One region of the Photobacterium kishitanii genome, then DNA from elsewhere that is predicted to be linked to it. Evidence: riboswitches for the same ligand, from Rfam matches in the RefSeq annotation. Region 1 holds a riboswitch; each other region holds the start of a gene.
What was found. A riboswitch is a leader RNA that binds a small molecule or an ion and turns the genes downstream of it on or off. The one in region 1 is predicted to bind lysine.

Region 1 (11,046 bases):
CCCTGCTTACGCTGAGTGGTATCTTCAATATCATGATTTGAGCAAATATAACCAATATGCTGGTGGCCGTGTTTAATTAATAGCTCAGTGGCTAAATACGATCCACGGTGGTTATCAAGGGCAATACAACGATCAGCTATTTCAGTAATGAAACGGTTAATAAGTACCATTCCCGGTACTTCTTTCGCAAAAGCAATCAATTCGGCATTAGATAAACTTTTGCTATGAATAATTAACGTATCGCAACGGTTATTGATTAAGAGTTCGATCACTTCGCGTTCAGTATCAGCGTTATGATAACCATTACCAATTAATAGATGCTTACTATGTTGACGAGCAATATTGTCGATCGATTTGATCATTGCGCCAAAGAAAGGATCCGATACGTCACCAACTAACACACCAATAGTGTTAGTTGATTGGCTCACTAATGCACGAGCATTGGCATTAGGACGATAACCAAGCGCTTGCATTGCTTGCGTCACTGCCGTAATAGCGGCTTGGCTTGCTTTAGGAGATTTGTTTATCACTCTTGATACGGTTGCTACCGATACTTCGGCGAGTTTCGCCACATCTTTGATTGTTGCCATGATCACCTCTTTACTGTTGAAGCTATTAAACTACGGTTGTGTAAATAACGCAATTTAACAGTGTGATATAGCTAACTAATTCGGAATGATATTCTTTGTAAATCAATATTTAATTGGTAGTGTAAACGTTAACAGTGCGTGAGTGACTGTACGCGATTATTTGTTCGCTTAATTAATAGTTAAGCCTCAAGGAGAACCCATGGATACCATTTCATACGCAGATTTTGCCAAATTAGATATTCGTGTCGGAAAGATCATTGATGTCGTCCGCCATGAAAATGCCGATAAACTTTATATTGTTCAAATTGAAGTGGGTGATACGACACTACAAACCGTAACCAGCTTAGTACCTTATTACACTGAAGAGCAATTATTAGGTAAGCAAGTTGTGGTGCTGTGTAATTTAGCCAAAGCTAAGATGCGCGGTGAAACATCAGAGTGCATGTTGTTATGTGCTGAAACTGATGATGAAAGCGAGAGTGTATTATTGACCCCAGAGCGTTTAATGACGACGGGCGTTAAAATTGTTTAATTGGTAATGGTTACATAATGAAAGCAGGGTAGTGGTGGATGTATTACCCTGCTTTTTAATATTCACACAAACAATGACTCTGCAACGCGTGGACAGTAGATTCTCTATCTTGCTCTTTCCTCGCTGTCGGGAATGACAGGAAAGGCTCGTGTCAGGAATGACACTGAAGGTGCAGGTATCCGTTGGGGGAATATATTGTCTTGTATCAAATATTTACCATCAAAATAGGGTGTTGATCACAGATTAATATATTGGCCATTAAAACTTAATTTGGTGAACTAATATTAGCGATGTTAAGCAGTTATGACATTTATTGTGTGGTAACGTCAAAAATATTAGCTTGTACTTTAGTTAGGAGCAACAACATGCCGCATTGTATCGTCGAGTATGCGAAGGATTTAGAAACCCAAATAGATCTTACCGAGTTAATGACAACTACACATTTTTCTATTTTTAGTTCAGGTATTTTTGAAGAAGAAGATATTAAAACTCGCCTTATTCCTTATGAGCTTTATCGTACGGGTGCAACTGAAAAACCATTTATTCATATTACGATAAGAATTTTGCCGGGTCGTACTGAAGAGCAAAAAGATTTGTTATCAGAAGTATTATTGCACCATGTTGCTGCGATGTTTAATTCTGATATTGCAATCAGTGTTGAAATCGAAGATATCAACCAGCAATCTTATCGAAAATACGTTGTATAAATTTGCATATTTCATTGGCTATTCAATTTTATTTGCAATGAACACTGTTTTTATGTTGTTATAAATAGGTCTTGTATAAATTAGGAAAAGTTATGAATAAGAAACTTCTGGTTGTTGCTTTGGGCTCATTAGCGTTAGTGGCGTGTAGTGCGCAAGATATTAAAACGACTAAAGAGGCAAATATGCAAACGGGGTGTGATTATACTCAAGCAATTCCTGGTGGTTGGCAGCAGGGAGAAATTACACCTGAGGTAACAGCTGCGGCACAAGCCGCGGTAAAAGATATCGCTGGTGATCATCAATTAAAAAATGTCTTACATGTTACTCAACAAGTTGTCGCTGGTATGAATTATAACGTGACATTTTCACTTGAAAATAATGACGTATATACCGCAAAAGTCTTCCGCAGTTTAAAAAATGTTTATACTGTTGAGCATGTTGATAAGGCCAATAACGCAGTTTCAAACTGTGATGTAAAAAACTAACGCATAACTGAGTGGTTGTTATTTGATCGCTTGTTTGAATAAAAAAACAGCCGCTGTTATTGAGAATCTATCAATAATAGCGGCTTTTTTTTATGTCGATTTTAGGCGCGCTTATATTGCGAAAATTAAACATAAGATGAAAAACAAGGCGGCGGTATTCATATTGAAAAATAACGGCAAAGAATAGCCTTATATTGCCCATATAAGACTGTTTGGGTGAGCGCGAAAAAATAATAATTTTATAGTCTTTTCTACTGGTCATGAATGGTTTTTTTTTATTAAGATAGAACCATTAGGGTTAAATTTGAAGAGAGTAATTATTGATGCATGTTGCAAAAAAACAGTTTGATGGTGAGGTTTTTTCTCATCAAGATTTAAGCGAAGCAACCTTTGAACAGTGTCAGTTTTACCGCTGTGATTTTTCGCGTACCAATTTAACTGATGCTTGTTTTATTGATTGTAGCTTTATTGAAGCAGGGGAAACTGAAGGCTGTAGTTTTGCCTATGCAAAATTAAAAGATGCCAGTTTTAAAGGTTGTAATCTCGCAATGGCAAATTTTAGAAATGCACAATGTTTTGGCATAGAATTACGTCAATGTAACCTTAAAGGGGCTGATTTTCATTATGCTTCTTTTGCTAATTATATTACTCAAAGCACTTTCTTTTGTTCAGCATTTATTTCGGGCTGTGATTTAAGTTATGCCAATTTAGAAAGCCTGATGTTAGAGAAGTGTGAGCTATTTGAAAACCGTTGGCGTGGGGCAAACTTAATCGGAGTATCATTTAAAGGTTCTGATTTAAGTCGTGGTGAATTTTCAAGTGAACAATGGCAACAGGCAATATTTAAAGAAACTAATTTATGCCATGTTGATTTAGAAAACGTTGATGTGCGACGTGTCTCTTTAGAAGGGGCTCAAATTAGTGACTGGCAGCAAGAGCAACTGTTGAGTAATTTAGGGATCGTTGTTTTATAGTTGCTTGTTTTAAAATAAGTTAGGCTAAGTTGTGCAGTTTGCCACAGGAACAGTAAATTGACCTGTGGCGCACAATGAATTAAAGCTTACCATTCGCCGCTATTTGGTAATGAAATCCATGGTTCAGCAGGGGATAATGGCTCACCTTTTTGAAGTAGCTCAATTGAGATGCCATCAGGTGAACGAACAAAAGCCATATGACCATCACGTGGTGGACGGTTGATAATAACGCCATGGTCTTGTAACCGTTGACATAACTGATAAATATCATCAACACGAAAGGCAAGGTGGCCAAAATTACGACCGCCGCTATAGGCCTCTGGATCCCAATTATAAGTTAACTCTAATAAGGGTGATTGTGTTTGAGTTGCAGCTTCTACTTGCGCTGGTGCAGCTAAAAATACCAGCGTAAAACGTCCACGCTCGCTTTCTTTACGCTGAGTTTCGACTAGTCCTAATTTGTTGCAGTAAAAGTCCAGTGAGGCGTCTAAATCGCTGACTCGTACCATAGTGTGCAAATATTCCATTGCTTATCTCCAGATCAAAAAAATCCCCGATGTTTAGCACTATAGAATAAATCAAATAAGTGCAAAAACGAACGGGGATTTTAGCTAATAACGGTTCTTTTTAATTGGTCGCCGTTACTAGTTGTTGTTTCTTATCTCGACGTACATGGTAAACACAGCTGCCAATAAACCATACTGAACTTACAGCGATACCCATAATCGTTGAACCAGTAATCCCCATTGCAAGGTAGCCAAGGAAAGCACCAAAAGCGACAATTAATGCATAAGGTAACTGCGTCATTACGTGATCCATATGATGACTACCAGCACCTGTTGCTGACAAAATACTGGTGCTTGAGATAGGTGAACTGTGGTCACCAAATACCGAGCCTGCTAAGACTGCAGATAGCATAGGCATGAGTAGGTTAACATCACTCGCAATAGCCATATCACCAGCTAGTGGTAGCATGATACCAAATGTGCCCCAGCTAGTACCGGTTGCAAAAGACATTCCACACGATAGTAAGAACACTAGTGCTGGTAGTAACTCAACGGGTAAACCATTCTTAGTTAATGATGCTAAGTATTGTCCAGTTTCCATATCACTAACAACAGTACCAATTGTCCATGCAAATAACAGAATGATAATTGCAGGCATCATCGCTTGAACGCCTTGAGGCGCAGCCGTTAACCATGTTTTTAATGGTAATTTTAAGCGTAGTGCCAATACAATTGATACCGCAAGACTACATAATGCAGCGTAAACTAATGATGAGCCAACATCTGTATGTTCTAGCGATCCAATTAGAGTAAATGCCTGACCTTTAGCTGCTAATACATCAGCACCACTTATGATCATAAACATAACGCTAGTAACTGTTAGAGTTAGAATAGGTAAGACCATATCAACCATGGTGCCATTACCTTCACCTTCGGTGGTGATTTCTAGCCCTTTAGGGTGACCTTTAGACTCATCCCAAAGTTGACCTTCACGAGCACGTTCTTCATGCTTGCGCATTGGGCCAATATCAAGCTGGAATGTGATAACTACAAGTACCATTAATAAGGTAAATACAGCATACAGGTTCATTGGAATCATTTGTACGAACAATGATATAGGACTAGTTTCGGTAATATCATTAGTGACTAAAATCCCACCTAGAATAGCGATGATATATGCGCCCCATGATGAGATAGGGGTAATTACACATACAGGCGCTGCAGTTGAATCAAGCAGATAAGCCAATTTCGCACGTGAAATTTGAAAGCGATCAGTCACAGGACGACAAATGGGCCCAACAGATAAGCTATGAAAAAAGTCATCAATGAAAAAAGCAAATACCATCATACCCGTTAAGATATTCGCACTGCGACGATCTTTACAGCGACGAACACCCCATTCAGCGAAGGCTTTAGTTGCCCCTGTTGCGGTCATTAAGCTAATCAATCCGCCCAGTAATAACATAAATAACAACATGTTAACGTTACTGGTATTGACAGCACCATCAGCCCAAACTAAGCCAAGAATTTGATGTAAAAGATATTGTAGTGCAGCGAGTGGGTTGTAATTATTTAGAAGGATTGATCCTGCAATTATGCCCACGCCTAAAGATAACAATACGCGGCGGGTAGTAATTGCAAGAATAACTGCCAGTAGTGCAGGTACCACTGATAATAGTGAATCAGAATATTGGATTAAATTCATGGATCTCTTAAACACCTATAATAAGGTGGAGATCTACCGAAAGGATAGAGAAACAGATTTCTTGAGAAATAATACTTCTTATCCCTTAGGGTAGCGCTCCATAGACAAAATAACTATGGCAGTTCTGCACTTCTTAAATACAGAACCAGCGATCATTGATGACTCAATAATCACTTCGGCGCTGACTCCTTTCCTCGGCTTTCATTGGGGATCTCCCTCCAACCGAATACTCTTAGGCAGCGCGCCTCTACTCAAAGGATTAAGGCTTGACTATACCGATATATTTTTCACAAGCAATAAAAAAAAACGCATAAATGTGTAATAGGTTTAAATTTCATCAAGTCGGCTAACTGATCGTGGTTTCAATCAGTTAGCTGAATGTTATTTCGTTATCGTTGCATATTGTTTCGTTATTCAGGATTATTATTCATTGGTTGAGTAAGGTTATGAATATTTCCAGCAAATCCAGCCTTGATAAGATCGGTGCGAATTTTGGTGACTTGGGTTGTTGTGATTGGAATGTCTCTACCACCTAATTTTTGACGTACAAATGTAATTAATTGTGCCAAATCTGCATCATTTAGAACGGTGTTAAAACTGCTCATCGGCATAAAGTCAATTTCTTGCTCTAAGTAATTAGGTACAAGGCCTCGAATGGTTACTGCAATCGTATCATAAGGGTCTTTATGCATAATAATGCCATTATTTAGCAGCGTGGGGGCAATGCCCTCACGACCTTTGCCGTCAGCGCCGTGGCAAGCGCCGCAAGTTTGAATATATAACCCGTAAAGTTGTTGTTCCTTTTTGAGTGGATCTGTAGCTGAACCTTCTAAATTAGGATCTTGAACATTGACTTGTGCTGGAATTAAGTCGCCAAAACCAGGCGGTGTGATTTGACCAACGGATTTATCAAGTACGTTGTATTTATCACCAGTAATGAGATATTCAGCAATCGCACTGACATCATCACGGGTTAAGTAACGGGTGCTGTTTTTCACTACTTCAGCCATGCCACCAAATGCAGTGCCTTTTTCTGAATGGCCTGTTTTTAGAAAATCAGTGAGTGAAGTAATGCTCCAACGATCTTGATAAAGTTCTGTGGCGGTAATGTCTGGTGCCATCCAGCCATCAATTAAATTACCTTGAAATAACTTATCACTAATTAAGGCTTGCGCTATATTTCTTGGAGTATGACATTCAGAACAATGGCCTAACCCCATAGTGAGGTATTTACCTCGACGCCAAGATTCAGTGCTGTTGGCTGGGTATTCTAATGGATCAGTGTTAAGAAAGGCGATGTTCCAACCTAGCAAACCTAATCGAATATTACTGGGAAACATCATTTGATTATTACGATTACGAGTATTAACGTAATTGAGGGATTGCATATATGCCCATAATGCTTTGGTGTCGTCATCTGTTACATATTGATAAGAAGAATAAGGCATCGCAGGGTAGAGGTAACCATGTTTACCTTTACCTTTATGCAGTGCATCATAAAACTCAGAGTAGGTATAATCACCAATTCCAAAATCGGGATGTGATGATATATTGGTTGAATACATAGTACCAAAAGGCGTGACAAACCCCAGCCCACCGCCAAATAATTCACCGCCTTCGCCAGTATGACAAGCAACGCAATCACCAGCATAAGCTAAATATTGACCTTTAGTGATTAACTCTTTATTTAAATTCGCAAGTTCATTCGCGCGAAGAGTGTGTTGATGACGAATATAAGCACCAAGCGCTTGGATTTCTACCTCTGACAGTTGATTTTCAAAAGCCGGCATAACGTTATTTAAGCCGTTGTTAATGGTATGAATAATACCTTCAATACTGCCATCATGGAGCCAAATGTTATCCGCTAAATTGGGGGCGCCGAGTAATTGATTGCCCTGGGCATTACTTCCGTGACAACTGGTGCAGTTTTTATTAAATACGGTTTTACCTTGTTGTAAGGCAAAGGCTGGTGCAGAAATAATACGATCAGCCTGTAAAGAGGCAATATAGGTTGCGACATGATTAATGTCTTCTGCGGATAAAATAGTTTTCCAGCCTGCCATGACACCATTTCGGCCTTTCGTTATTGAGTGATGAATGTCTTTATCTGTACCGCCATAAAGCCACACATTATCAGAAAGGTTAGGGAAGTGTGTTTGGCCTTCAGCTTCACTTAAATGACAGGCTGCGCAGTGTGTTTGGAACAGTGCGTTACCAGCATTTACTATTGTGGCATCTTGGCTGAGCTGTTGGTATGAACTGCCATTGAGTTTTGCTTGTGTGATTTGTTTTTGTAAATTGGTAGGGTGAGGTTGAGTAGCTTCACTGGTTGATTTCCAATCCATTAATCCTTGCCAATTACCTAAACCGGGATAAAGCACTAAAAATCCAGCGGCTAACACAAAAGCGATAAAATAAGAAAACAATAACAACTTAGGTACAGCTGCATCATTTTCTTTAATATTATCAAAGCTATCAACGGTATTTTCTTTATCTGCTGTATGGTTTTTACGCCAGTAATACGCCACGACGATGATCATAAAAATCAGAAAGAGTAAGGTTAATATAATAACCCAGTTGCTCCAGAAAGTGTTCATTGCTGTACTCCCTGATCTTGTCCCAAACTTTGTAAGTAGGCTATCAGTGCTTCTGCTTTGGTACTGCCTTTAACCGCCAAACGCGCTTGTTGTATTTCGCGGTCGTTATAAGGCACACCAAGTGTACGTAATGCTTTGAGCTTGGCTTCTGCATCTTCGCCATCCAGTACTTGCTCAAATAACCATGGATAAGCTGGCATAATTGACGTCGGTACGACATGGCGAGGATTATTAAGGTGAATTGCATGCCATTGATCGGAATATTTACGGCCAAGGTTCGTAAGATCTGGGCCAGTACGTTTAGAACCCCATAAGTTAGGAAATTCATAAATATCATCGCTTTCACGGCTATAACGACCATAGCGTTTCACTTCGGCATCTAAAGGCCGTACCATCATGGTATGGCAAGTGTGGCAGCCTTCACTAATATAGATATCGCGCCCTTCAACTTCGAGTGCAGTGAGTGGTTTGGCACTTGATTCTGCAATTAATTTATCTTGATAAAAAAAAGCAGGCAGTACCCAAACTAGAAAAGAAAAACTGGCCACAATGACGGTGGAAATAATTAAGATAAGCACCGATTGCGTGAAATCTTTATTAAGCATGATCATTGACCTCCTCGGTTGAGGACGTTGTTGTTAAAGGCTGTCTAAGGGTGCGGTAAAGGTTGTATATCATTAATACTAAACCCAGCACAAAACTAACCCCACCAATGAAACGTGCCAGCATCCATGGTGAAGAAAAGTTCATTGCATCGACAAAACTATAGGTTAAGCTGCCATTAGGTTGTTGTTGTAACCACATATAACCTTGACCAATACCAGCAATCCATAGCGCAATCGCGTAAATAAGAATACCAATATGGGCCAACCAAAAATGCCATTTAACGAGGCGGTTAGACCATAATTGCTGGTGGCCCCACAGTCGTGGAATAAAGTAATAAAATACCGCAATGGCCGACATGCCTACCCAACCTAGAGCAGCTGAATGTACATGACCAATGATCCAGTCTGTGTTGTGGGCGATCATATTAAACCATCGAATCGCCAGTAATGGGCCTTCAAACGTCGCTAAAGCGTAGTAAACAATGGCAGAGAAAAAGAACCACATAATGTAATCATGTTTAAGTTTGGGTTTATTATTGAGCAAAGTCATGATGCTATTAAATGCGCCACCCCATGATGGTAGCCATAAAATTAGTGACATGACGATCCCAAGATTTTGTAACCAGTCTGGCACAGAAGAATAAATTAGATGGTGGGTACCCGCCCAAGTATAAAAACCGACGAGCCCCCAAAAATGAATGACAGATAAACGGTAAGAATAAATAGGGCGTTCAGATATTTTAGGGATGAAATAGTAGTTCATGCCGATAATACCCGCCGTAAGGAGAAAGCCGACAGCATTATGTCCCCACCACCATTGTACTATCGCATCTTCTGCGCCAGAGTAAATAGAGTATGATTTCCAAAAAGTAACGGGTAATTCAAGATTATTGACAATAAAAATCATTGCAATAACGAGAATAAAAGCGCCATAAAACCAGTTAGCGACAAATATATGAGCGACAGTTCTTTTAGCGATAGTGCCAAAAAATAAAATTGCATACAGTACCCAAACGACAGCGATTAAAATATCAATCGGCCATTCAAGCTCTGCATATTCTTTTGATGTCGTAAAACCAAGCGGAAGGGTGATCACTGCCAATATTAAGACGAGTTGCCATCCATAGTAAACAAACCAAGATAAGCAGCGGTTAAATAAGGGGACTTTGCAGGTTCGTTGAACGATATAAAGTGAGGTGCCCATTAAAATATTAACCACAAAGCCAAATATAACACCATTAGTGTGTAATGGTCGTAAGCGTCCAAATTGAAAATATTCCGAGTTTAAATTAAGCGCTGGCCAATAAAGTTGCCCCGCTAATATTACTCCAATTGTCATTGCAATTAGCCCCCAAATAACACTGGTGACCATGAAGTATTTAATAACTTTATAATTGTATTGAATATCCATTCCAAAAACCTGTGACTATCGTATTCGTCAAAAAAGCTATATCGCGAAATTAAACGTGCATATTTTTATCAACCAATAGGGTTGGTATTAATCATCACTTTTTGGCGGTGCTGATTTCACTTGGTTAAAATAAAATGCGATATCATGCATGTCTTTATCACTGAGTACATCAGCTTGGGCGTGCATGAGAATGGCTAAACCGTCATTTCGTTGGCGTAACTTATAGGCTTTGAGTGCTGCCACAAAGTAGGCTTGCTTTTGCCCTTGTAGATTTGGGTAGGTATCGATAGTAGAAATACCATCAACCCCGTGGCAAGTCATGCACACGACAGACTTTTCTTTTCCTTGAGTAAATTGTGTTTCAGTAACTGATTCTGTTGCAGTTACTGCTATCGAAAATAGTAGTGTATAGAGTAGAAATATTAATCTAACGAGTAAGTTTTTTGTCATTAGCAATACTCACTTTTATCGTTATGGTCGTTATTAAAAGTGTGGTGTGGTTAAAAAACGCTCTTTAAAGATAGAAGAGATGATGATTTTTTGTAAAATTAGGTTGATTAAATAGTCAGCTGTTGATTCTTAAAAGTAGGAATGTAAAGACTGTATTTGAATGTTTTTAAATAAAAAAACTAAACATAGACGGTTTTGTGACTAGGTTATTTTCAATAATGAATACAATGTTACTGAAAATGATCGCGTGTAAATGATAATAATTTTCGTTATTGTTGGCTTAATTGTTTAGTGTTCTTAATAAGAGTTGCTTATTTTATGTTTCAATGTCGACCTGCCACATGGATGTCTATTTATCAATTTGCGTTTTTTTTCGCTTATGGTGTTTACCTACCTTTTAGAGGGTTGTGGCTAGAAAAGTTAGGGATCAGTGATGCTGATATTGGCATGCTAGTTGGGTTTGGGTTAGCTTCTCGTTGTATTA
Region 2 (11,046 bases), 920 kb from region 1:
GTGACTGAAACCATACTCCAGTGTGTTGCAATTTCTAATCAATACGGCCCAGAGCACTTAATTGTACAAACCTGTGAGCCACGAGAACTAGTGTCATTACTGGACAATGCAGGCTCTATTTTCTTAGGTCAATGGTCACCAGAATCTGTCGGTGATTATGCATCAGGCACCAACCACGTGCTGCCTACTTATGGATACACTCGTACTTATTCAAGCCTTGGTTTAGCTGATTTCAGCAAGCGAATGACAGTACAAGAGTTATCAGCCGATGGTTTACTCGGTATTGCAAAAACAGTGACCACAATTGCAGAGGCAGAAGGTCTTGACGCCCACAAACATGCAGTCACTATTCGGGTTAATAAATTAACCACACAACAAGAGAATTAATCATGGCCATCGCTCAACTAGCCCGTAAAAACGTACGTGAATTAACCCCTTACCAGTCAGCACGTCGTTTAGGCGGTAAAGGTGATATTTGGCTCAATGCTAATGAGTCACCGTTCGCCAATGAATACAATATTAACCTTGCGAGATTAAATCGTTACAGCGAGTGCCAACCGCAGGAATTAATCAACGCTTATGCTGATTATGCAGGGGTTGAACCACAGCAAGTTTTAACCTCACGCGGCGCCGACGAAGGTATTGAACTTATCATTAAGGCCTTCTGTGAGCCAAACTGCGATAGCATTCTATATTGCCCTCCCACTTATGGTATGTATGCCATTAGTGCAGAAACGAATGCCGTTAATGCCAAAGTAGTGCCACTAACACCTGAGTGGCAACTTGATCTTAGTGCTATAGCCAACAACCTTGAAACGGTTAAAGTTGTTTTTGCTTGTAGTCCCAATAACCCCACCGGTAATTTACTTGCTCGTAAAGATATTATTGCCTTATTAGAAATGACAACAGATAAAGCATTAGTGGTTATTGATGAGGCTTATATTGATTTTAGTCTCCAAGATAGCGTCAAAGATTTATTAGCAACATACCCACAGCTGGTTATTTTACGCACGCTCTCCAAAGCTTTTGCACTTGCGGGTCTACGCTGCGGTTTTACTTTAGCTAATAGCGATATTATAGAAATACTACTCAAGGTGATCGCCCCTTACCCTGTCCCCGTGCCTGTAACTGAAATTGCAGTGCAAGCCTTATCAGTCGCTGGGCGTGCGCGTACTAAATTTCAAGTATTAGATTTGTGCGCTAACCGCTCTTACCTGCAAGCTGGGCTTAGTATGTTAGCCGGTGTAACGGTATTTGATGGTTATGGTAACTACCTTTTAGTTAAATTTGCTGATGCCGATAAGCTGTTCAATACCTTATGGGATAACGGCATTATTTTACGTCGTTCACCAATTGAAAATTGTATTCGTATCAGTGTGGGTAATCGTGATGAATGTGAAAAAACCCTCGCATTTATTCGCAGCCAATTACAATAATAATTAATAAGGACATTAATTGTGAGCAAAGAGAAAATTCTATTTATTGACCGTGATGGCACCTTAATTGTTGAGCCTCCTGTTGACTTTCAAGTTGATCGATTAGACAAACTGCAATTTGAACCGAATGTTATTCCAGCATTACTTGCTCTGCAAAATGCGGGTTATCACTTAGTAATGGTAACTAACCAAGATGGTCTTGGTACGGACAGTTATCCCCAAGTAGATTTTGATGCCCCTCATACGATGATGATGGATATTTTCAGCTCACAAGGGGTTCATTTTAGTGATGTCTTGATCTGTCCCCACTTTGACCACCAGCAATGTAGCTGCCGTAAACCAAAACTAGGGCTAGTCAAAGACTACTTACAGCAAGGCCGAGTTGATTTTGCAACCTCAGCGGTGATCGGCGATCGTCAAACGGATCTTCAATTAGCAGAAAATATGGCAATCCGTGGCATTCAATATCACCCTCAAACTATGAATTGGCAACAGATCGTGACAGATCTCACCACAAAACCACGGATCGCAGAAGTGGTTCGTACCACCAAAGAAACGGATATCCGCGTCAAAGTGAATCTCGATCAAACGGGTGGCAATACTATCTCAACGGGATTGGGATTCTTTGATCATATGTTAGATCAAATAGCCACTCACGGTGGATTCCAAATGACATTAATAGTCGATGGAGATTTACACATTGATGATCACCACAGTGTTGAAGATGCAGCACTCGCATTAGGCGAAGCATTACGCCAAGCCCTCGGCGATAAGCGTGGTATTGGCCGATTTGGATTTAGTTTACCGATGGACGAATGTTTAGCTCAATGTGCTTTAGATCTATCTGGTCGCCCATACCTTAAGTTTGATGCGACATTTAGTCGTGATCAAGTTGGTGATCTTTCGACAGAAATGGTGCCACACTTCTTCCGTTCGTTAACTGATACCCTTGCCTGCACACTGCATCTGTCATCAACAGGCAATAATGATCACCATATTGTCGAGAGTTTATTTAAAGCCTTTGGACGCACTTTACGCCAAGCGATCAAGGTCGATGGTAATGATCTTCCAAGTAGCAAAGGAGTGTTGTAATGACAGCACCATCAATCGCAAACACTGAGCAACGAGTCGTTATTATTGATACCGGCTGTGCCAATGTATCTTCGGTGAAATTTGCCATTGAACGCTTGGGCTATCAAGTAGAAATAAGCAAAGATCCACAAGTGGTATTAGCGGCTGATAAGCTATTTTTACCCGGTGTAGGTACTGCTAGCGAAGCAATGCATAACCTTGAGCAACGTGATTTGATTACACTCGTTAAACAAATCACTAAACCGTTACTTGGTATTTGTTTAGGGATGCAGTTATTAGGTAAACAGTCACAAGAGCATGGTCAGAATGGCACCGATCTTGTCCCTTGTTTGGGATTATGTAATGCCGTCGTTAAGAAAATTAACGCCCCTGAGTTACCTTTACCTCATATGGGATGGAATACGATTACACCGCAACCTAACCATCCACTATTTAATAATATTCCCGTTGGCAGTTATTTTTACTTCGTTCATAGCTATGCCATGCCAGTATTTGATCACCGTGATAGCGACGGTGGGCAAACCATTGCAACGACGACATATGGTCAAGCATTTACAGCAGCAGTACAAAGTGGCAACTATTATGGGGTTCAATTTCATCCAGAGCGCTCCAGTAAAGCAGGGGCGCAACTGATAAAAAACTTCCTTGAACTATAACCATAACCAAAGGACCTGTAATGATTATTCCTGCATTAGATTTAATTGAGGGCCAAGTCGTTCGTTTATTTCAAGGCGACTACGGACAAGTAACTGAATATAAAGTTAACCCTGCAGAGCAATTTGCGTTATATCATCAGGCTGGTGCTAACTGGCTTCACCTGGTTGATTTAACTGGCGCTAAAGATACTCATGCACGCCAATTAACCCTAATCAGTCAATTACTTGCTAGCACACCAGCCAATGTTCAAATTGGTGGTGGTGTGCGCTGCGAGCAAGACGTTAGCGATTTACTTAACGCTGGCGCACAGCGGGTTGTGATTGGATCAACGGCGGTTAAACAACCAGAAATGGTCAAAGGTTGGATTGAAAAATATGGCGCTGAACATATTGTATTAGCACTTGATATTAACATTGATGTCAATGGTAAACGTACTGTCGCGGTTTCCGGTTGGCAAGAAGATTCAGGCGTCAGTATCGAAACCTTACTTAATGACTATCTTAAAGTCGGTTTACGACATGTGCTATGCACTGATATTTCTCGAGATGGTACGTTAGCGGGTTCAAATGTTGAACTGTATATCGATTTATGCCGCCAATATCCACAAGTACAATTTCAATCATCCGGTGGCATCGGTTCACTTGAAGATATTGCTGCCCTTAAAGATTCAGGGGTTGCGGGTGTGATCGTTGGTCGTGCGTTATTGGACGGCAAGTTTACCGCTGAACAAGCGTTCACTTGCTGGAATAGTTAAGGAGAGCCAATGTTAGCTAAACGTATAATTCCTTGTTTAGATGTTCGTGATGGTCAAGTGGTGAAAGGGGTTCAATTTCGTAACCATGAAATCATTGGCGATATTGTTCCACTGGCTAAACGCTACGCTGAAGAAGGCGCTGACGAACTGGTGTTTTATGATATTACCGCCTCAAGTGATGGTCGAGTGGTTGATAAAAGTTGGGTATCACGAGTTGCTGAAGTGATTGATATTCCATTTTGTGTCGCTGGCGGAATTAAATCAGTAGCAGACGCCAGTCAAATTCTACAATTTGGTGCGGATAAAGTATCCATTAACTCCCCTGCTCTTGCAAATCCAGCGTTGATTACCGAACTTGCCGATAAATTTGGCGTGCAATGCATCGTGGTGGGTATCGACTCTTATTTTGATGCCGCAACAGGTCAATACCAAGTTTATCAATTTACGGGGGATGAGCACCGCACTCAAGCAACCCAATGGCAAACCTGTGACTGGGTACAAGAAGTACAACGACGTGGTGCTGGCGAAATCGTATTGAATATGATGAACCAAGATGGCGTTCGTAACGGTTATGATTTAAACCAATTGAATATGGTACGTAATGTGTGTCAGGTGCCACTAATTGCTTCTGGTGGCGCAGGTGAAATGTTCCACTTTCGTGATGCCTTTCAATTTACCAATGCTGATGGTGCACTGGCAGCGTCCGTCTTTCACAAACAAATTATTAATATTGGTGAGTTAAAGCAATATCTTAAACAACAACAGGTGGAAATTCGACTATGAGTTTAATAACAACTATTGATTGGGAAAAAGTAGCCGGATTGATCCCTGCTATTATTCAAGATAACAACAGTGGTCAAGTCTTAATGCTTGGTTATATGAATGATGAAGCCCTCACCAAAACTCTAGCCACAGAGCAAGTAACTTTTTGGTCTCGTACTAAAAATCGATTGTGGACCAAAGGGGAAACATCCGGCAACGTGTTACAGCTTAAAAGTATTAAGCTCGATTGTGATCAAGACACATTATTAATACAAGTCGATCCGGTTGGCCCAACCTGTCATTTAAACACCACCAGCTGTTTTGATAACGATAATAATACTAACGCTCAACCTAGTTTAGTATTCCTTCATCAACTTGAGCAAGTACTGGCTGATCGTAAAGGTGCAGATCCCGACTCTTCTTATACTGCCAGTCTCTATGCCCGTGGCACCAAGCGTATATCGCAGAAAGTAGGTGAAGAAGGTGTTGAAGTTGCGCTTGCGGCAACCTCAGGTGATAAAGCGGAATTAGTCTGTGAATCAGCAGATCTTATATATCACTTATTAGTATTATTACAAGATCAAGACCTCGCACTTGAAGATGTTATTAATAAACTCAAACAACGTCATCAACAATAAATACACCGAGTATTATCATCACTCATAAAAAAAGGAAGCTCGGCTTCCTTTTTATTTATGTCAATCTGTATTACAGACCCAACGCTTCTTTATAATGGGCACGACACACTGACACATAACGATCATTGCCACCAATTTCAACTTGGTTACCGCCAGCAATCGCATTACCAGCAGCATCTTGACGAATAACCATATTCGCTTTACGGCCACAATGACAAATTGTTTTTAGCTCAACTAATTTATCAGCCCATGATAATAAATAGCGACTACCTTCAAATAACTCACCAAGAAAATCTGTCCGTAAGCCATAACATAAAACAGGAATATCTAATTTATCGACGACTTCAGTCAATTGATAAACTTGCTCTTTAGTTAGGAACTGGCTTTCATCAATTAATACACAATCAATTTTACCTGCGCCTGAAAGCTGAATTAATTTCTGATAAAGATCATCTGTAGAATTAAATAATTCGGCATCTTCCTGCAAACCAATTCGAGAGCTAACTTTACCTTTACCAAAACGATCATCAATTGCAGCAGTGAAAATAATTGGCGTCATGCCTCGTTCACGATAGTTAAATGACGATTGTAATAATGTGGTCGATTTCCCAGCATTCATTGCTGAGTAATAGAAATACATCTGGGCCATTAGGCTTTCCTAGTAATATTGATTACGTTTAAAAAATCGCGCCGATGCTACATAAAATCATCGCCAATGAAAAGTATCTATATCAACAACTGTTATTGTTGTTATAAAAAAAACCAGCTGACATCATCAACTGGTTCAATTTAAACCCATTGGGTTATTTTAATAACATTTAGCTTTATGCATTAACTTTCTTAGGTTGACGTGATAACCAAGCTAAGAAAAAACACATCAAGGTAAACGCAGTTGTCGCCGCTAAAAATGCTAGCGCCAATGAGTCAGTAAGACCTAAAGCTAAAAATCCAATCGCAGAAATAATAGCTACAGCTAATGCATAAGGTAGTTGAGTCGCTACGTGATCAATATGATGGCAGCGTGCTCCAGTAGACGACAATATTGTAGTATCCGAAATTGGAGAACAGTGATCACCAAAAACTGAACCCGCTAAAACACTCGCCAGCATTGGGAGCATTAAACTAATTTCCGTCGCGCCAGCAAGATCACCCGCTATTGGTAACATAATACCGAAAGTACCCCATGAGGTGCCGGTAGAAAAAGCCATAATCCCTGAGAGTAAAAATAAAATCATTGGCAATAATGCTGGATTAATATTTCCTTGCACAAGGGTCGATAAATATTGCCCCGTTTTCATATCACCAATAACACTACCAATACTCCATGCGAATAGTAGAATTAATATCGCGCCAAACATTGATTTTGCGCCAATCCATAATGTGTTACCAATATCTGATACTGGAATTCGCTGACGAAACACCGGTATGATTGCCGCAACTAAACCAAAGGCTCCACCTAAGCATAATGCTTGACCGACATTGGTATTTTCAAAGGCGCCTAATAGTGCAAACGGCTTACCTTCTGCTGCTAGTACCTGATAGCCGGTAAACACCATAAAAAAGAACGTCGCTATAATAAGAATAACAATTGGCCATACTAAATCGCCAACGCGACCATTCTGACTTTCTTTTATATCGAGTTCTTCGGTTAAATCTTTAGCTTGCTCGTCAACGTCACCACCAACATCTGTACCGCGACCATGACTCGCAGCAAGTTCATGCTTTCTCATCGGCCCAATATCCCATTGGAACCACGACACGACAAAGACCATTGCTAACGCAAAAATAGCATAGAAGTTCATTGGTGCTAACGTCATAAAAGCACTCAATGGCGTATATTCCGTAACGCCATGAGTGACTAATATGCCGCCAATCAAGGTAATAATATATGCCCCCCAACTTGATGCCGGCATTAATACACACATAGGTGCGGCAGTAGAATCAAGAATATAGGCTAATTTCGAACGTGATACCTGAAAGCGATCAGTAACAGGGCGAGCGATAGAACCAACAGCAAGGCTATTAAAATAGTCGTCGACAAAAATGAATACGCCTAAAAAAGCAGCGAGAAGTTTTGCCCCACGTTTGGTCTTAATTTTAGTTTGTGCCCACTCAGCAAAAGCACGCGTACCACCTGAAAGTGTCAATAAGGCTGTCGTCATTCCCAGCAATATTAAAAATAGTACGATACTCATATTCCAAGTATTAATACCACCATCAGAAATAAACAGCCCTTTGATTGATGTGGCAAGGTAAGATCCTGTATTTGCGAAAGAAAAATCGTTAAGAAATAATGCTCCAAGTACAACACCAGTACCTAAAGACAATAACACTCTACGGGTTAAAATCGCCAAGCCAAGTGCAACTAACGGCGGAATAATGGATGTTAAGGAATGGGAAAAATCTATCAAAGTTTATGATCTCTAAGACAACCAATTTTGGTTAGAAGATCTACTGCTTGATATAGGCGCAATGGCATATTAATTTGAGTATAAGGAAAGAAGGTTAGCCTTTCCAGCCTCCACAGTAGCACTCCATAGTTATGTGTTTATCTACTATGGCAGTGTTGCACTTCTTCAATGCAACCCCAGTAAGAATATTTGATAGCTATATCTCACTTCGGCATCGGCTCCTTTCGCTAATAGTCATCGGTATCACCCTCGTATTAGTTACTGATAAACAATGCACCTCTACCCTTATCGTTAAGGAATAAATCATTCTACGTAAATAGCGAAATATTGCAACATCGGAAATCTAAAAAATTAACAACAAAAATCATAAATAGACCAAATGTAACCATAACCATCCAATAATAATGAAGTAGCATAACATTTTAAATTTTATTATCATTTAACATATAAAACGCTGTAACAATAACTAAAACTATTCCGCTTGTATTTATACTATTAATGAAGATACATTTTATAAATAGTCTCATATACTAAATATAAATACTTTTTAAATTAAAGAAGTGATTAAAATGTTTTACACTGAATGTATAAAAGTATTACTATTGCAAAATATGTTTTAACGCTGCTATTATTATTTATAGTTAATTAAAAATAACAGGAAATATAAAATGTCTGATGCAATGAAAGCGCTTTTAAATCTTCGTAGCCTACGCGCACTTTCTCGTGAATATACACTAGAACAACTTGAAGAAGCGTTGGATAAACTAACAACAGTTGTTACTGAACGTTCTGAAGCTGAAGCTGAAGAACAAGCAAAAGAAAATGAACGTAATGAAAAGCTAGCTCAATATCGTGAAATGCTTTTAGCTGACGGTATTGACCCTGAAGAATTACTAGCAAGTTTAGCTAAAGCACCAAAAGCAAAGCGTGCAAGTCGTCCGGCTAAATATAAATTCATCGATGAGAATGGCGATGAAAAAACATGGACAGGCCAAGGCCGTACACCTAGCGCTCTAAAGAAAGCACTAGATGATGGTCAAGCTCTTGAAGAATTCGAGATCTAATATATAAAGAATAAATAAAAAGCCTAAACTATTTAGGCTTTTTTTATATCTGCAAATAATTATATGATTACTATTTCACGTACAAATATCCCGAATAAGAATAAAACAACATTCTTATTTAGCCCATTAATATAACGCCAACAAAAAAGCCAGACATTAACGCCTGACTTTTTAGTTATTACTTAAACTCGTATATTAAGTATAATGGTAATTAATTTATTGAATACGATCAGCTAATGCACTTACTGCTAAAGCAAAATAATGCGAACGATTCCACTTTAGTAATGTTCTATAATTTTCATATATCAGATACGACTTACCTTCACCACCATCAGGCTGAATCAACCATGCTTGAATATCAGCATTCGGCAATGTTCCGCGACTATTACTCATCACGCCTAATTGTTGCCATTGAGCTAATGTTTTTCCTTTTTCAGTTTCAGTACCTTCGTAGCTATCAGCTAAGACCTTTGATAATTTAACTGGACGTCCCCAAGTATATTCACTATCCCATCCAGATAGTTTTAAATAATTAGCGGCAGAAGCAAAAACATCGGCTTTAGTATTCCAAATATCGGCTTTACCGTCACCATTACCATCAACAGCATACGTAAGGTAAGACGTTGGCATGAATTGACACTGACCCATTGCCCCAGCCCAAGAACCTTTCATATCAGCTATAGAAATATTACCATCTTGCAAAATTTCTAATGCAGCCATTACTTGCTTTCGAAATAATGCTTCACGACGGCCATCGTAGGCCAATGTCGCTAAGGCTTCAACAACATGATAATTACCTTGGATTTTACCAAAATTACTTTCAATACCCCATAAAGCGACAATAAACCGTGGCTGTACACCATATTGTTTACCAATCCGTTCTAGTGCCACTTTATTTTGTTGGTAAAGACGATTGGCCTGCTTTACTTTCCAGTCAGGAACTGCGCGAGTAATATATTGCTCTAGCGACAGTTTCTTCTCTGGCTGATTATTATCTGCTTTGACTGCACGGGCTGTATATTTAATGCCGTCAAATGCAGCATCAATTATTGGCTCTGAAATACCATTACCACGTGCTTCAACTTTTAATTTATCTACGTAGGCATCGAATCCTTCTTCACTGGCAAATGCAGAAGAGGACAATCCCATTCCTATGGCAACAAAAATCGATATCAAACGCTTATGCATAATAGCCTTATTTTATTATTTAGCAGCTTTATCTGCCTTATATTGATCCAATAAATTAGTCACTGGTGGCGGTACTTGTAAATAAAAACCGACAGTCGCTAATGCTTCTTTGACTTTCTCTACATCAGCCAGCGCTAATGTTCTTCCCTCAAGTTTGATCACCATCACAAATTGAGGTTTACCAAATGTCGACATTAATTGTGCAGGTACATCCGCAAAATCATCTTTTTTATTAATGTATAAATAAGTATTGTCTTTTTTTAAACTTTTGTAGATCGAACACAACATATAATTAGCCTATTTCATTTATGCGCCATACATTTCAGAGTACTATTACAAGCAATCATTCACTATTGACTCAGTTTTAAGTAAATAGTGTGAGAAGTTTGTCTGAAAAACAAACGTCAACGCAAGGATAGCTTGCCCCTAACGGCTAGTGAATATACCATGCTAGTACCTTTGTGATAATGAACTAAATGGTTAATTTAAAATCTTAGCCATAATATACCTATGACCAAGATAGCTGAACTAAAAGGGAGCTCGTTCACGCTCTCTGCACTTCATTTAGTTGATAATGACATTAGTAAAGTAACTAATCAGCTAAAAGACAAAGTTGAACTCGCACCAAATTTTTTTGCTTCAGCCCCTGTTGTTATTGATATATCACAAGTTGATGCTGATATTAACTTTGAACAACTAAAAGCTGGCATTATTGATGCAGGAATGATTCCTGTCGGTATCGGTGGTTGCAAAAATAAAACACAGCAAACACAGGCAAAAGCCGCTGGTTTTGCTATTATGAATGCTGCAAGACCTGTTAAAGATGAGCCATCTGAATTTTTAGCTGAAACATTAGATACCCCAGCAAGTACCGATAAAGAACCAACGTTAATTATTCGTACTCCGGTTCGCTCCGGACAACAAATTTATGCTCGTAATCGTGATCTCGTTATTCTCAGTAATGTCAGTGCTGGTGCAGAAATTCTTTCTGATGGTTGTATCCATATTTATGGCACGCTACGTGGTCGCGCAATTGCGGGTGCA
Region 3 (11,046 bases), 1.0 Mb from region 1:
ACTCAGCTAACTTCACTTACATTCGTCAAGGTGAAATGAAAGGCTTAGGTCACGCTATCCTTATGGGTCGTGAACTAGTAGGTAACGAACCTTTTGCTGTTGTACTTGCCGATGACCTTTGTGTTAACGAAGAAAAAGGCGTGTTAGCTCAAATGGCGGCTCTTTATAAGCAATTCCGTTGTTCAATCGTTGCCGTTGAAGAAGTACCTGAAGAAGATACTCATAAATACGGTGTAATTGCAGGTCAAATGATCCGTGATGATCTATTCCGTGTAGACAACATGGTAGAAAAACCTGAGCCAGGAACAGCACCAAGTAACCTTGCTATTATTGGTCGTTACATCCTAACACCAGATATTTTTGATATTATCGAGCAAACAGAACCAGGTAAAGGCGGCGAAATCCAAATTACTGACGCCCTACTAAAACAAGCACAATCTGGTTGTGTACTGGCATACAAATTTAAAGGTAAGCGTTTTGACTGTGGTAGTGTTGATGGTTACATTGAAGCAACTAACTACTGTTACGAAAACATTTATAAGAAAGACCAATCATCTAAGCTAGCTAAACAACAAACAACTAAAAAATAAGCCCGCTAAATATTTAAAAAATCCCGCGCTATAGCGGGATTTTTTTATTTGAGCTACTGTGTTTTTATTCAGTATCTTTTGCTCATTAAAAGCGGCTATGAAATACTACTCGCTTACAATCTAGCAAAAGAATAGTGATTGGTATGGATTACATCGAAGTACAGGGCGCACGCACCCATAATCTCAAAAACATTAATATTTCCATTCCTCGCGACAAGCTCGTTGTTATCACGGGCTTATCTGGTTCGGGAAAATCATCGTTAGCATTTGATACTTTATATGCTGAAGGTCAACGCCGCTATGTCGAATCACTATCGGCTTATGCTCGTCAGTTTCTATCGTTAATGGAAAAGCCCGATGTTGATCATATTGAAGGCTTATCACCTGCCATTTCAATTGAACAAAAATCAACCTCACACAATCCTCGCTCTACTGTCGGCACCATTACTGAAATTTATGACTATTTACGCTTACTCTATGCGCGCGTAGGTGAACCACGCTGTCCAACCCATAACGTCACCCTTGCCGCTCAAACGGTTAGCCAAATGGTTGATCAAGTGCTCGCTATGGATGAAGGCAGTAAGCTAATGTTACTTGCACCTATCATCAAAGAACGTAAAGGCGAACACCTAAAAACCCTCGCCAACCTCTCTGCTCAAGGTTATATTCGCGCCCGCATCGATGGTGAAGTGTGTGATCTATCAGATCCACCGACATTAGAACTTCATAAAAAACACACCATTGAAGTCGTGGTTGATCGGTTTAAAGTCCGTGATGATCTGCAATTACGCTTAGCTGAATCTTTTGAAACTGCATTAGAGCTTTCAGGCGGCACGGTGATAATCGCTCCAATGACAGCCGGTGAAGCGAGCGAACAAGTATTTTCAGCTAACTTTGCCTGTCCACATTGTGGTTATAGCATGCAAGAGCTTGAGCCGCGGCTGTTCTCATTCAATAACCCTGCCGGAGCGTGTGGCACCTGTGATGGTTTAGGCGTTCAACAGTATTTTGACCCAGAACGAGTGCTACAAAATGGTGAACTCAGTTTAGCTGGCGGCGCAATTCGCGGTTGGGATAAACGTAATTTTTACTACTTTCAAATGCTCAAATCATTAGCTGAACATTTTAAATTTGATGTTGAAGCACCTTTTAATACCCTATCAAAGAAAATCCAAACCTTGATCCTCTCGGGTTCTGGTAGCACTGATATTGAATTTAAATATATTAATGATCGCGGTGACATTACCGTTAGACGACATCCGTTTGAAGGTATTTTAAATAATATGGAACGCCGTTATCACGAAACAGAATCTAATTCTGTCCGTGAAGAACTGGCTAAATTTGTATCGACCAAACCTTGTTCTAGCTGCCACGGTTCACGTTTACGCCAAGAAGCACGTCACGTATTTATCGGTGAAACTAACCTGCCCCATATCTGTGATATGAGTATCAATGAAGCATTTACTTTCTTTGATGAGTTGGCATTAACAGGTCAACGGGCTCAGATCGCTGCCAAAATTTTAAAAGAAATTAATGAACGTTTAAGTTTCTTAATCAATGTTGGCCTCAATTATCTCAGCCTATCTCGCAGTGCCGACACCCTTTCGGGCGGTGAAGCTCAGCGTATTCGTTTGGCAAGCCAAATTGGTGCAGGTTTAATGGGGGTGATGTATGTACTTGATGAACCATCCATTGGCCTCCATCAGCGGGATAATGAACGCTTACTCAAAACGCTGATCCATCTCCGTGATCTTGGTAATACCGTGATTGTGGTTGAGCATGATGAAGACGCGATTCGCGCCGCTGATTATGTGATAGATATCGGCCCAGGTGCTGGCGTACATGGCGGGGAAATTATTGCCGAAGGTAGCCTTAAAGACATCCTAAAATCAAAGAAATCTTTAACTGGTCAATATCTTAGCGGGAAAAAATCAATTGCTATTCCAGCACAACGAGTACCATTTGATGCCACTAAAACAGTCAAATTACTGGGTGCCAGCGGTAATAACCTTAAAGATGTTAATGTCGAAATTCCAGTCGGATTACTGACCTGTATTACTGGTGTTTCTGGATCAGGTAAATCAACCTTGATCAATGATACCTTCTTTAGAATCGCCCACCAGCGACTTAATGGCGCGACTACCGGTACGCCAGCCCCTTACAAAGAAATTCAAGATTTAGAACACTTTGATAAAGTGATCGATATTGATCAAAGCCCAATTGGTCGTACGCCACGTTCAAATCCTGCTACCTACACGGGTATTTTCACTCCCATTCGTGAATTATTTGCTGGTACTCAAGAATCTCGTTCTCGAGGCTATAAACCAGGTCGGTTTAGCTTTAATGTCCGTGGTGGTCGTTGTGAGGCTTGCCAAGGTGATGGGGTAATTAAAGTAGAAATGCACTTTTTACCCGATGTTTATGTACCGTGTGATGCCTGTAAGGGTAAGCGCTATAACCGTGAAACCTTAGAAGTACGCTACAAAGGAAAAAGCATTGATGAAGTATTACAACTAACGGTTGAAGATGCGCATCAATTTTTTGAACCGGTTCCAGCAATTGCGCGAAAATTAAAAACATTAATTGATGTCGGCTTATCGTATATTCGTCTCGGCCAAGCAGCAACAACCTTGTCCGGCGGTGAAGCACAACGGGTTAAACTCGCGAAAGAATTATCTAAACGTGATACAGGAAAAACCTTATATATTTTAGATGAGCCAACCACTGGCTTACACTTTCACGATATTCAGCAATTGTTAACTGTATTACATAAGCTACGAGATCGTGGCAATACTATTGTAGTGATCGAACATAATCTGGATGTGGTTAAAACGGCGGATTGGGTGATCGACCTTGGCCCAGAGGGAGGAAACGGTGGTGGTGAAATTATCGCTACAGGTACTCCTGAACAAGTGGCACTGGTTGCTGGATCGCATACGGCAAGGTTTCTTAAACCACTGCTTAACATCTAATTGTAAAACGTAATTAGGCCCTACAAGCAGGTTGACATCAGTCAGCCTGTTTGCTTTTTCACTCAGGACTCACCATGACAGTGTTACAACTTCAAGGTACGAAATTAGAACAGAAACGGATTTCTAAGCCTTTACCTTTAGTACGTTTTTTCTTAGCCAGTGTGGGCTTATTATTTATCGTTGCTATGCATTATTTTCAGCATAACCCCGGCGGCTCAGGGCTTGAGCTGTCATTTAATGCAGCAGCATGGATTCCATTTAGCGTCGCTATTAGCTGTGGTCTATTAGAAATATGTCGTCAAAAAGTCTGGCGTTATTCTCGTATGACACTGCTTTTATTTAGCTGTTGCGTGCTACTGACATTACCGGTGTTTTACCCCAATGCTGATGGCTTCGCAGCTTCAAACCGCTTGCTAACTCTCTGGGCAGGATTTTTATTTTTCACCAGCTTACAACAATTTGTTTTTACCCATAGTCAACGGCAACGATTATTATGGTTTATCACTATTGCTGTCTTAATCGAAGCCGTGTTTGGCTGGTACCAATTTTTATGGCTTACGGCTAATAATCGTTTTGGTTATGACATTATCGCTAACCGTCCCTATGGTATTTTCCAACAACCAAACGTAATGGCGAGTTTCTTAGCCACCGGACTGGTTATTGCCGCCTATTTATTAGCCCGCCTACCGCGTTATCGTGGTAAATGGGTCTGGCAACATATGATCTTGCTGGCAGTACCAGTACTAACAATTCCGTTACTGGTGGTACTTAATTCGCGCACAGGCTGGTTAGGTGCAACTATCGGCTCATTACTGATGCTACCTTATCTATATCGATTTGCGGCTAAGTATCAACAACGTATGTGGGGATTAATGCTACTGTTAGGACTCGCATTAGCGTGGCAAGTTAGCAGCACAACCGACAGTTCTTTTTCTCATCAAGCGCGTATCACATTAGACAGCCAACGCTCAATTATGATGCCGCAAGCTTATGAAATGTTTACCTCCAAGCCACTAACGGGTTATGGCTATGGTAAATTTGAAGCCGCATATATCACTCAAACTGCATTATGGCATCATCAGGATCCGCAACAATATCCAGCCGGTGTAGCAAGTTTAGATCATCCTCATAATGAATTACTGTATTGGGCAGCTGAAGGCGGCATCATCCCGTTACTGGGTTTAATACTGGCAGCATTAGCGGTACTGGTTAGCATCAAAAAAGCCCCGAATGGTACTCAATTAGCGTTAGTCGGATTATTTTTTCCTATCGTGTTACATACTCAACTTGAATACCCGTTTTATCATTCGCTCGCCCATTGGATCGTCTTTATTATTTTGATCTTTTGGGTTGATAATCTCACCGCCAAGTATCATCGCTATCAAACTCAGTATGTACTCGCACTTAAAGTCAGCGCGATCGCATTACCCGTAATGATCACTAGTTTTATGATCACTACTTTATATTCAGGTTGGTTACTGACTAAGTTTGAAACCACCCGCCCCGTTGATATCAATTATTTAGTCAAAGTAAATAATCCATGGGCATGGCAACACCGCTTTGAGTGGGATTTACATCTCACCCAATTACAACTTGGTATCGCGACGGATAAGCCACAACTGGTTGCTGACTATGTTCGCTGGGCTAACCAAAAAGCCCAAACATGGCCACGACCGGCGTTATATCAGAACTTAATCTTAGCCTATTACAATCAAGGTAAAACAGCACAAGCTGAGCAAGTTGCTACCGAAGCACAACAATTATTTCCGGGGATCAGCCTACCTAGCACCACTACAGCAGCAACTTCGTCAGCAAAATAATCACTGTTTAACCATCAATGGCGATCACGATTGCCATTGATGGCTCCATCGAGTTATTTCAACGTACTTTCAAGCGCTTTAAGACACAAAGCAACATTTTCACTACGAGCAGCATAACCCATTAACCCAATCCGCCATGCTTTACCTGCTAATGTTCCCAACCCTGCACCAATCTCAAGGTTATAACGTTCTAATAAAGTTGATCTTACTACTGCATCAACAACGCCATCAGGAATATAAACCGCATTAAGCTGTGGTAGTCGATAGGCTTCTGCGACTACAAATTTAATTCCTAAAGCTTCAAGTCCTGTTTTTAATTCTAAATGAACACGTTGATGTCGCTGCCAAGCTTGCTCGAGCCCCTCATTTCGCAATAGTACTAACGCTTCATGTAACGCATATAAACTATTCACAGGCGCGGTATGATGATAGCTGCGTTTACCTTCGCCACTCCAATAGCCAAGTACTAAACTTTGATCCAAAAACCAACTTTGCACTGGTGTTTGGCGCTGCTGAATTTTAGCTAATGCTTTTTCAGAAAACGTTAACGGTGATAGCCCTGGTACACACGATAAACATTTTTGACTGCCAGAATAGACAGCATCCAGTTGCCACTCATCCACCAGCAATGGCACCCCACCTAATGAGGTCACTGCATCAACAATGGTTAGGCAGTCATAACGACGCGCAATTTCAGCCAATACTTTCGCATCAGATAATGCCCCAGTTGAGGTTTCAGCATGTACAAATGCAACAATTTTAATCTCAGGATCGGCCTGTAATGCTTGTTCAACCAAAACGGGTGATACAGGTTCACCCCATGCATTATCAACCATAACCGCGATGCCACCGCAGCGTTCTACATTTTCACGCATTCGATCGCCAAACACGCCATTACGGCAAACTAATACCTTATCACCTACCTCAACTAAGTTAACAAAACACGCTTCCATACCCGCACTACCTGGAGCAGACACTGCAATCGTAAACGCATTGTTTGTTTGAAAAGCGTATTGCAACAACTGCTTGATCTCATCCATCATTTTAATAAATAACGGATCAAGATGACCAATTGTCGGTCGGCTCAACGCTTGCAAAACCTGCGGATAAATATCAGAAGGACCTGGCCCCATAAGGGTTCTTTGGGGAGGCATAAAACTGGTGATAGGCATAGATTCAACTCCATTAAATCATGATTATTATCAATAAGGTGTGCACGTTAGTGGTTATTACAGAATATTAGAGCAATACCAAAGCCGCAAGTAATACCCCCAAACCCTGTTCGCTACACATACTTTTTGTTAACTATCGAGAAATTATCATTTAACAATTGACAACCAAGGCGAATTTCCTATTCAATGATAACAGTGTTTATTCACTACAGAAGAGGTGCGTTACCCAGGTATCAATATTGTAGGTCCCAATCCTTAAACCATATTGAGAGGGGGGAGTAACGCCGAGATATAACGCGTTTGGGGCACGTTATATCGGCTATGAAAGTTGAATCTTTCAGGCTGTCATCTAAGTCAGGTTGACTATGATGGGGAGCTTCTGGGTAGCCGCTACCAGCGTTACTGCCTATTACCTCCTCGACAATGGACGTCGGGAATTCTTCCGAAGTAAATAACCTACCTTGCAGCATTTACGATAAAGGGAGAACACCGTAATGAGCATTACTCCAGCAGCAGCTATAAACCAGTTAATTGTCGCTAAATTTGGCGGTACTAGTGTTGCCGATTACGCAGCAATGTGTCGCAGTGCTGACATCGTTATCACTAACCCACACACTAAAATAGTATTAATTAGTGCCTGTTCGGGAGTAACTAACTTATTAGTTGCATTAGCCAATGGTATTAGTGATATCACTTCACGCCAGCAGCATTTACAGCAATTAACCAATATTCATCAACAGATCCTTGATCAACTGCAACACCCAAATACTGTTAGCGATGCTATTTATGCATTACTCGATGACATTGCTTCTGCCGCAACCCAAGCCGCAACTAAACCGTCACCACAACTAACCGATCAACTGGTCAGCCACGGCGAATTATTATCGACCCATCTGTTTAACCAAATTTTAGTTGAAATGAATGCTGCCGCGATTAGATTTGATATTCGTACTGTGATGCGAACTGACGCTCAATTTGGCAAAGCGATTCCACAACCAGAGATTATTCGTCAATTAGCTCAGCAACATTTAATACCACTCTTAGCTACCCATGTAGTGGTCTCACAAGGTTTTATTGGTAGTGATAGCCAAGGCAATACCACCACGCTTGGTCGAGGTGGCAGTGATTACAGCGCGGCATTAATTGCAGAAGCGACGGATGCTACTACCTTAGAAATCTGGACCGATGTACCAGGGATGTACACCACTGATCCACGTATTACCACCGCCGCTAAGCCGATTAAAGAAATCAGTTTTAGTGAAGCTTCTGAAATGGCAAACTTTGGCGCTAAAATACTCCATCCATCGACACTGGTACCAGCGGTACGGCAACAGATCCCAGTATTTGTCGGCTCATCAAAAGCTCCCCAGCAAGGCGGGACTTGGATTCGAAAAACAGTTGACCAAGCGCCGTTATTTAGAGCATTGGCACTGCGTGGTAATCAAACCATGGTGACCCTAACTAGCCTTAATATGTTTCATGCTTATGGCTTTCTAGCAGAAGTCTTCCGCATTCTGGCTGAGCATAAAATATCCGTCGATTTAATTACTACCTCAGAAGTCAGCGTATCATTAACACTTGATCAAACCGACACTGGCGGCGGAGCACCAACACTACCACTCGCTGCAGTAGAACAGCTCAATCAATTATGTCGTGTTGACATCGAACAAGGATTATCGCTAGTCGCATTAATTGGTAATCGTATGAGCAATAGTAAAGGCTCAGCTAAACATATTTTTGGCGCACTCGATGCTTATAATTTACGGCTAATTTGTTATGGCGCTAGCCCGCACAATTTATGCTTCTTGGTTGATGAGGCTGATGCAAAATCGGTGGTGAGCACGCTCCATCAACAACTCTTAGAATAATAGCCACTACCAGAAATAAAAAAGGCGCAAACTTTGCGCCTTATTTATTTTTAGCCGAAGAATATCATTATAAATTAGGCCCGAGCCACTTCTCAGCCTCGATCATATTCCACCCCTTACGATCGGCATAACTGGCTAACTGATCATGTTGGATCTGCGCCACCGCAAAATAGCGTGCATCAGGATGCGAAAAATACCAACCCGATACCGCCGCCCCCGGCCACATAGCATAACTCTCGGTTAGCACCATGCCAGTGTTAGCTTCAGCATCCAATAACTGCCAAATAGCACCTTTTTCTGTGTGCTCAGGACAAGCGGCATAGCCAGGAGCTGGACGAATACCTTGATATTTTTCACGGATCAAATCATCATTTGCTAGATCTTCATCCGCAGCATAACCCCAAATCTGCTTTCGCACGATTTGATGCATACATTCAGCAAACGCTTCTGCTAATCGATCTGCCACCGCTTGAATCATGATCGCGTTATAATCGTCACCTTGCGCTTTAAACTGAGCAGCTATTTCATACTCACCAATACCACCCGTTACAGCAAAAGCACCAATCCAGTCGGCTTTGCCACTTTCTTTAGGGGCAATATAATCTGACAAACAATAATTTGGCCCTTTCGGCTTCTTGGTTTGTTGGCGTAATCCATGCAATACTGTTAACACTTCAGTACGGGTTTCATCAGTGTAAACCTCAACATCATCGCCAATATTATTTGCAGGGAATAACCCACAGACGCCATTGGCTTTAATCATTCCTGTCCGTTCAATATCATCAAGAATTTTATTGGCGTCTTCAAATAACTTAGTCGCTTCAACCCCTACCACCTCATGCCGTAAAATAGTTGGATATTTACCACTTAATGACCAAGTCATAAAAAAGGGCGTCCAATCGATATATTTACGTAACTCAGCAATAGGAAAATCAGTAAAAGTATGTACCCCAGCTTGTTTCGGTGCTGGCGGCGTGTAGTTAACCCAATCAAGTGCAACGGCGTTTGCTCGTGCTTGGTCGAGTGTGATCGGTGCTGTTCGTGGTTTTTTACGCGCATGTTGTTCACGTACAACATCATATTCAGCGGTTAATCGCTCTACAAATGCTGGTTTTTGTTGTTCGGATAACAGCGCTGAACATACACCGACAGCACGCGATGCATTAGATACATATACCACTGGCTGTTGATAATTTTGTTCAATCTTGACTGCGGTATGCGCTTTTGAAGTAGTGGCACCGCCAATTAATAACGGAATATCAAATCCGCGCCGCTGCATTTCTTTCGCTACATGCACCATTTCATCCAATGACGGTGTAATCAAACCACTCAAACCAATAATATCGACATTCTGTTCTTGCGCGACCTGCAAAATTTGATCGCATGAGACCATTACACCTAAATCAATGATTTCATAGTTATTACATTGAAGCACGACCCCGACAATATTTTTACCAATATCGTGCACATCACCTTTTACGGTGGCTAATAGAATCTTACCGTTGGTGTATCCGACTTGTTTTTCAGCATTAATATACGGCTCTAAATGGGCAACAGCCTGCTTCATGACTCGCGCTGATTTAACCACTTGTGGTAAAAACATCTTACCTTCACCAAACAGATCACCCACCACATTCATACCAGCCATTAAAGGCCCTTCAATAACATCTAACGGCTTAGTGGCATTGACACGAGCTTGTTCAGTATCTTCAATAATAAACTCAGTAATACCTTTGACCAGGGCATGCTCTAACCGTTTTTCAACTGACCAACTACGCCATTCTTGCTGACTACGATCTTCTTCAACGGCACCACTATCACGATAGTTGGCAGCAATATCGAGCAGTCGATCAGTACTGTCATCACGCCGATTAAGCACCACATCTTCAACCGCATTGCGTAATTCATCAGATAGATCATCATAAATCGCTAACTGGCCCGCATTAACGATCCCCATATCCATGCCATTTTTAAAACAGTAATATAAAAACACCGCATGGATCGCTTCTCGAACAGGGTTATTACCTCGAAATGAAAACGATACATTAGATACCCCGCCAGAAACCATCGCATGAGGTAAGGTACGTTTAATATCAGCAACGGCTTCAATAAAATCGACCGCATAATTATTATGTTCTTCGATACCGGTCGCGACAGCAAAAATATTAGGATCGAAAATAATATCTTCTGCGGGAAAACCTACTTCATCGACCAAAATATGATACGCATTGGTACAAATTTCAATTTTACGCTCACGTGTATCAGCCTGACCAACTTCATCAAATGCCATCACAATCACAGCAGCGCCATAACGACGTAACAGCTTAGCTTGAGCAATAAAATTCTCTTTGCCTTCTTTGAGTGAAATTGAGTTAACAATTGGCTTACCCTGAACACATTTAAGTCCAGCTTCAATAATTTCCCATTTTGAAGAATCAACCATGATCGGTACTTTCGCGATCTCAGGCTCCGTTGCACACAAATTAAGAAAACGCACCATTGCCGCTTTAGCATCCAACATGCCTTCATCCATGTTGATATCAATAATTTGTGCACCGGCTTCAACTTGCTGACGAGCAACCTCTAACGCCTCATCATACAGCTCGTCTTTAATTAAACGTTTA

Region 2: linked by a shared signal. The riboswitch ahead of PPBDW_RS10885 (Na+/H+ antiporter NhaC family protein) and the one ahead of PPBDW_RS06690 (Na+/H+ antiporter NhaC family protein) in region 1 are both predicted to bind lysine.
Region 3: linked by a shared signal. The riboswitch ahead of lysC (lysine-sensitive aspartokinase 3) and the one ahead of PPBDW_RS06690 (Na+/H+ antiporter NhaC family protein) in region 1 are both predicted to bind lysine.

What each region holds. Positions count from the first base shown of each region.
Region 1 is NZ_LN794352.1:1,396,335-1,407,380, forward strand. Features, by position in the region: gene PPBDW_RS06660 (substrate-binding domain-containing protein) at 1-590, opposite strand, end outside; gene PPBDW_RS06665 (tRNA-binding protein) at 790-1,122, shown strand; gene PPBDW_RS06670 (5-carboxymethyl-2-hydroxymuconate Delta-isomerase) at 1,488-1,829, shown strand; gene PPBDW_RS06675 (cystatin domain-containing protein) at 1,922-2,314, shown strand; gene PPBDW_RS06680 (Qnr family pentapeptide repeat protein) at 2,638-3,288, shown strand; gene PPBDW_RS06685 (VOC family protein) at 3,375-3,815, opposite strand; gene PPBDW_RS06690 (Na+/H+ antiporter NhaC family protein) at 3,916-5,499, opposite strand; lysine riboswitch at 5,583-5,757, opposite strand; gene ccoP (cytochrome-c oxidase, cbb3-type subunit III) at 5,910-8,096, opposite strand; gene ccoO (cytochrome-c oxidase, cbb3-type subunit II) at 8,093-8,701, opposite strand; gene ccoN (cytochrome-c oxidase, cbb3-type subunit I) at 8,694-10,112, opposite strand; gene PPBDW_RS06710 (c-type cytochrome) at 10,200-10,562, opposite strand; gene PPBDW_RS06715 (3-phenylpropionate MFS transporter) at 10,881-11,046, shown strand, end outside.
Region 2 is NZ_LN794352.1:2,313,806-2,324,851, forward strand. Features, by position in the region: gene hisD (histidinol dehydrogenase) at 1-387, shown strand, start outside; gene hisC (histidinol-phosphate transaminase) at 396-1,436, shown strand; gene hisB (bifunctional histidinol-phosphatase/imidazoleglycerol-phosphate dehydratase HisB) at 1,458-2,528, shown strand; gene hisH (imidazole glycerol phosphate synthase subunit HisH) at 2,528-3,184, shown strand; gene hisA (1-(5-phosphoribosyl)-5-[(5-phosphoribosylamino)methylideneamino]imidazole-4-carboxamide isomerase) at 3,205-3,939, shown strand; gene hisF (imidazole glycerol phosphate synthase subunit HisF) at 3,949-4,722, shown strand; gene hisIE (bifunctional phosphoribosyl-AMP cyclohydrolase/phosphoribosyl-ATP diphosphatase HisIE) at 4,719-5,339, shown strand; gene PPBDW_RS10880 (thymidine kinase) at 5,410-5,988, opposite strand; gene PPBDW_RS10885 (Na+/H+ antiporter NhaC family protein) at 6,164-7,750, opposite strand; lysine riboswitch at 7,859-8,040, opposite strand; gene PPBDW_RS10890 (H-NS family histone-like protein) at 8,419-8,814, shown strand; gene PPBDW_RS10895 (lytic murein transglycosylase) at 9,031-10,002, opposite strand; gene PPBDW_RS10900 (YcgL domain-containing protein) at 10,018-10,290, opposite strand; gene minC (septum site-determining protein MinC) at 10,513-11,046, shown strand, end outside.
Region 3 is NZ_LN794352.1:346,739-357,784, reverse strand. Features, by position in the region: gene galU (UTP--glucose-1-phosphate uridylyltransferase GalU) at 1-590, shown strand, start outside; gene uvrA (excinuclease ABC subunit UvrA) at 734-3,562, shown strand; gene PPBDW_RS01900 (PglL family O-oligosaccharyltransferase) at 3,637-5,382, shown strand; gene PPBDW_RS01895 (pyridoxal-phosphate-dependent aminotransferase family protein) at 5,436-6,554, opposite strand; lysine riboswitch at 6,759-6,941, shown strand; gene lysC (lysine-sensitive aspartokinase 3) at 7,049-8,422, shown strand; gene metH (methionine synthase) at 8,490-11,046, opposite strand, start outside.